One region of the Streptomyces sp. JN8 genome, then DNA from elsewhere that is predicted to be linked to it. Evidence: riboswitches for the same ligand, from Rfam matches in the RefSeq annotation. Region 1 holds a riboswitch; the other holds the start of a gene.
What was found. A riboswitch is a leader RNA that binds a small molecule or an ion and turns the genes downstream of it on or off. The one in region 1 is predicted to bind cobalamin.

Region 1 (2,462 bases):
GTGTGGCACGTGACGGACGACGCCGACGGAGTCGTCGCCCGGGTGACCGTCTCGACCGTCCGCTCCCTGGACGGCCTCCAGGGCTACCGCGTGGAGTTCGACCGGCGGGCCCGGGACGAGCGGCGTCGTCTCGTGGTCGGCGGGACGGTGTGTCTCCAGGTGGTCCGCCGCTGGCTGCTCGCGCCCGGAGGCGACGCGGCCTGACGGCCGGCCGCGCGTCCGGCTGTCCGCGCTGCCGGACGCCTGGCCCGTCGGGTGTCGGTCCGCGCTGCCGGATGCCTGGCCCGTCGGGTGTCGGTGCGCACGACCGGAGAGGCCGTGCGGTCAGGCGCCCGGCCCGGCGTCGACGTCGGCGACCAGGCCTTCGACGAGGCTCCTGATCTCGTCACGGATGGGCCGCACGGCCTCGACGCCCTGCCCGGCCGGGTCGTCGAGCCGCCACCGGATTCCACTTCTCCCGCTCCGGCGGCACCTGCCCCCTGTGGAACGTGTACGAGGCCTTCGCCTTGCCGGGCCGCATCCACGTCCAGATGGCCGCCATGCCCGACGGGCAGCGCCACCTGTGGACGGCCCGCGCCGTCACCCGGCACCGGGGCGGCTGGGGCGAGCCCGGGAAGACCTTCGCGATCGGACTCGGCTGCGAGATCCGCCACGCCCACCGGCTCGTGTACTCGGACGGGCTCGACCTCGCCAACGCGGCCGCCGCCACCCCGATCGGCATGGGCTGCCGCGTCTGCGAGCGCCTCGACTGCCCCCAGCGTGCGGCTCCGCCCCTCGGGCGTCCGCTCCTGATCGACGAGGACACCAGCACCTTCGTCCCGTACCCCGTCGCCGACCCCTCGGCCTGAGCCGGCGGTCAGGGGGCGGGGGCCAGGGCGCCGCCGGCCGTCCGGATCCCGCCGCCGCGCCGCCGGTGGGGGTGGACTTACTAGGACGTCCAACTATATGTTCGTGACGAGCCCGCGGTGCAGGGAAGCCGGTGTGAATCCGGCGCGGTCCCGCCACTGTGACCGGGGAGTGTGCTCTTCCAGCAGGTCAGGCCACTGACGGAAACCATCCGTCGGGAAGGCCGGAGAGCATGCGCTGATCCGGGAGTCAGGATACCGGCCGTGGGGTGTTCCGTGTTGTCCACGAGGATGGAGCAGACACGCATGGCACCGGTACGTGACCACGACCCTGGTGATCCGGCGGAGTACCCGAACCCCGAGGCCCTGTCCCCGCGTTCGTGACTCGACGAAGGCGTCCCCGCCTTCCCCTGTCCCGCGGACGGACCCGCGTGCGCGCACCCCGATCGGTGCCGCCCTCGCGGTCCTCGCCGCGCCTTCCTCGGATCCACACCTGACGAGAGCAGGCTTCGATGGTCCGCGAACTCACCCACTTCATCGGCGGAAGGCACGCCACCGGCACGTCCGGTCTCTTCGCCGACGTGTACGACCCCAACACCGGCGCCGTCCAGGCCAGGGTGCCCCTGGCCGGACGCGCCGACACCGAGGCGGCGATCGCCGACGCGCAGGAGGCCCAGCAGGAGTGGGGCCGGTGGAACCCGCAGCGCCGCGCCCGCGTCCTGCTGCGTTTCCTCCAACTCGTCGAAGGAGAGCGGGACTCCCTCGCCCGGCTGCTCTCCGCCGAACACGGCAAGACCGTCGCCGACGCCCACGGCGACCTGCAACGCGGCCTGGAGGTCGTCGAGTTCGCCGCCGGCATCCCGCACCTCCTCAAGGGCGAGTTCACCGACAACGCGGGCACCGGCATCGATGTCCACTCCCTGCGCGCCCCGCTCGGCGTCGTCGCCGGGATCACGCCCTTCAACTTCCCCGCGATGATCCCGCTGTGGAAGGCCGCACCCGCACTGGCCTGCGGCAACGCCTTCATCCTCAAGCCGTCCGAGCGCGACCCCTCCGTACCCCTGCGGCTCGCCGAGCTGTTTCTGGAGGCCGGGCTCCCGCCCGGCGTGCTGAACGTGGTCAACGGCGGCAAGGAGGCCGTCGACACCCTCCTGGAGGACCCCCGCGTCCAGGCCCTGGGCTTCGTCGGCTCCACCCCGATCGCCGCGCACGTCTACGCCACCGCCGCCGCCCACGGCAAGCGCGCCCAGTGCTTCGGCGGAGCCAAGAACCACATGATCGTGATGCCCGACGCCGACCTCGACCAGGCCGCCGAAGCCCTCGTCGGAGCCGGCTACGGCTCCGCCGGCGAGCGCTGCATGGCGATCTCCGTCGCCGTCCCCGTCGGCGAGGAGACCGCCGACGCCCTCGTGGCCAAGCTGAAGGAGCGCATCGCCGCCCTGCGCATCGGCCCCTCCGACGATCCCGACGCCGACTTCGGACCCCTCGTCAGCCGGGACGCCCTGGACCGGGTCGACCACTACGTCGGGATCGGGGTCGAGGAAGGCGCGGAACTCGTCGTCGACGGGCGGGGGTTCACCCTCCCCGGCCACGAGAACGGCTTCTTCGCGGGAGCCT
Region 2 (2,462 bases), 2.3 Mb from region 1:
GCGGGCCAGGCCGGCGGCCTCGGCCTTGCGGTAGGCGGCGTCGAACTCCTCGCCCCACAGGTCGACCAGCTCGGGCACGTCCGCCGGGGAGAACAGCGACCACTCGCCGTCGGCGTTGACCCGGCGCATGAACTCGTCCGGGATCCAGTGCGCGAGGTTGAGGTTGTGCGTGCGGCGCTGGTCCTCGCCGGTGTTGTCGCGGAGCTCCAGGAACTCCTCGATGTCCGCGTGCCAGGTCTCCAGGTAGACGGCGGCGGCGCCCTTGCGGCGGCCGCCCTGGTTCACCGCGGCGACGGAGGCGTCGAGGGTCTTCAGGAACGGGACGATGCCGTTGGAGTGCCCGTTGGTGCCGCGGATCAGCGAACCGCGGGCCCGGATGCGGGAGTAGGAGAGGCCGATGCCGCCGGCGTGCTTCGAGAGGCGCGCGACCTGGTGGTAGCGGTCGTAGATGGAGTCCAGCTCGTCCTGGGGGGAGTCCAGGAGGTAGCAGGAGGACATCTGCGGGTGGCGGGTGCCGGAGTTGAAGAGCGTGGGGGAGGACGGCAGGTAGTCGAGCCGGCTCATCAGGCCGTAGAGGGCGGCGACCTCGTCGAGCGCGCGGACGCTGTCGTCCTCGGCGAGGCCGCAGGCCACGCGGAGCATGAAGTGCTGGGGGGTCTCGATCACCTTGCGGGTGATCGGGTGGCGCAGCAGGTAGCGCGAGTAGAGGGTGCGCAGGCCGAAGTAGCCGAAGCGGTCGTCGCCGGCCGCGTCGATCGTCGAGTCGAGCCGGTCCGCGTGCTGCGCCACGAACTCCGCGGTGCGGTCGGCGATCAGGCCCTCGCGGTGGCCGACGGCGACGGAGGCCGAGAAGGAGAACGAGCCCTGGCTCGCGGCCTCGTCGGCGATGGTGATGGTCAGGAGCCGGGCGGCGAGCCGGGAGTACGCCGGGTCCTCGGCGATCAGACCCGCGGCCGCCTCGGTGGCCAGCTCGCGCAGTTCCGCCTCGTCCGCGGCGGCGCTGCGGCCGCGGAGCGCGGCGGCGGCGACCCTGCCGGGGTCGGTGTCGGGGAGGTCGGCGGTGAGGTCGGTCAGGGTCCGCAGCAGCACGGTCCCGGGGCCGTCGCTCTCGACCGCGGAAGCCTCGGCGGAAGCCGGATCGGCAGGCGCGATGGTCACGTGGGGGCTCTCCCTCGCTCGGCTCGGGGCCGCGGCGGGGGGAGGAGGGCACGCGGGGGTCCGGACGCCGGACGCGCTGTGTCCACCGGCCCACTCCGCGAGGCCCGGAAGTCATCGGCACCCGGAACGATCGGACCGGGTGCGCTGCCGGCAGGTCCTCGGACTCACCTCGTCCGAACACGTCGTATCCGTACGAAGCACACCGTTGCGGGACAGTTCCGGATTCGCGCCGGATTCCCCTGCGTCGACAGCGAGCACGAGCATACATGTGGGGGGCTCCGCTTGCGGAACCCCCCACATGTTGTGTCGCGCCGGGGAGTCAGAACTCCAGGGCGTAGGTGCGCAGAGAGTGATCGGGGATCGGTTCCCAGTCCCGGTGGGGCGTGCGGACGAAGCCCAGGCGCTCGTAGATCCGGTGCGCGGAGACCATCGTGGCGTCCGTGGACAACACGATGCGGCGGCACCCCGGGAGGGCCTGCGCCCGCTCGATGCAGGCCCGTACGAGGGCCTCCCCGACGCCCCGGCCGCGGGCCTCCCGGGAGACCACGAGCATCCGGAACTCGGCCTCGCCGTCCACGGCGATGTCCGCCCACGGGGTGTTGCCGGTGGCGAAGGTCACCCCGCCGAGCAGCCGGTCGTCGGCGTCCTCGGCGAGCAGCACCTCGCTCTCCCGGGCCCGCCGGGCCGTGTCCCGGAGCACGTGCAGATACGAGTCCTCCGCCCCGTACTTCAGCAGCCCGTCGCTCAGATAGGTCCCCGCGGTGAGCTCACCCAGCGCCTCGTAGTCCTCGGGCCGTACCGCCCTGATCGTGAAGTCCATGAGGGCAGTGTGCCTCCGGCGGGCCGACCGGCGTCAGGGCGGTCCACGGGACGGGCCGCCCCGCCTCCGGGGAGGCGGGGCGGCCCGTGGGTGCCGCGACGGCCGGGGTCCGGCCGGGCGGTCAGTGGGTCTCGGCTCCCACCTTCGGGAGCTTCGTGTCGACCCCGCGGTCGCCCGCGTCGGCCGTGTAGTCCTCCGGGGAGGTCTCGTCGACGCCCTCGGGGGCCTTCACGGCCTTGAGGACGAAGGTCAGGACGACCGTGACGAGGACGTTGAGGAGGAAGGCGGTGAGACCGATGTAGCCGATCTCGCCGATGCCCGGGATCTCGGCGGAGGAGCCGCCGAAGTGCTTCTGGGTCGGGCTGGCGACCCCGTACGCGGCGACCGTGCCGTAGACCATGCCGACGGCCCAGCCGCCGAGCAGCGCCCAGCGGTGGAACCAGCGGGTGAACAGGCCGCCGACGAGGGCCGGGAAGGTCTGCAG

Region 2: linked by a shared signal. The riboswitch ahead of ACY0MR_RS12960 (ribonucleoside-diphosphate reductase subunit alpha) and the one ahead of ACY0MR_RS03230 (CoA-acylating methylmalonate-semialdehyde dehydrogenase) in region 1 are both predicted to bind cobalamin.

What each region holds. Positions count from the first base shown of each region.
Region 1 is NZ_CM147852.1:728,669-731,130, reverse strand. It holds gene ACY0MR_RS03245 (hypothetical protein) at 1-204, shown strand, start outside; partial or broken gene ACY0MR_RS03240 (phosphotyrosine protein phosphatase) at 325-441, opposite strand; partial or broken gene ACY0MR_RS03235 (short-chain fatty acyl-CoA regulator family protein) at 429-848, shown strand; cobalamin riboswitch at 947-1,126, shown strand; gene ACY0MR_RS03230 (CoA-acylating methylmalonate-semialdehyde dehydrogenase) at 1,358-2,462, shown strand, end outside.
Region 2 is NZ_CM147852.1:3,035,282-3,037,743, reverse strand. It holds gene ACY0MR_RS12960 (ribonucleoside-diphosphate reductase subunit alpha) at 1-1,158, opposite strand, end outside; cobalamin riboswitch at 1,291-1,422, opposite strand; gene ACY0MR_RS12955 (GNAT family N-acetyltransferase) at 1,478-1,978, opposite strand; gene mctP (monocarboxylate uptake permease MctP) at 2,100-2,462, opposite strand, start outside.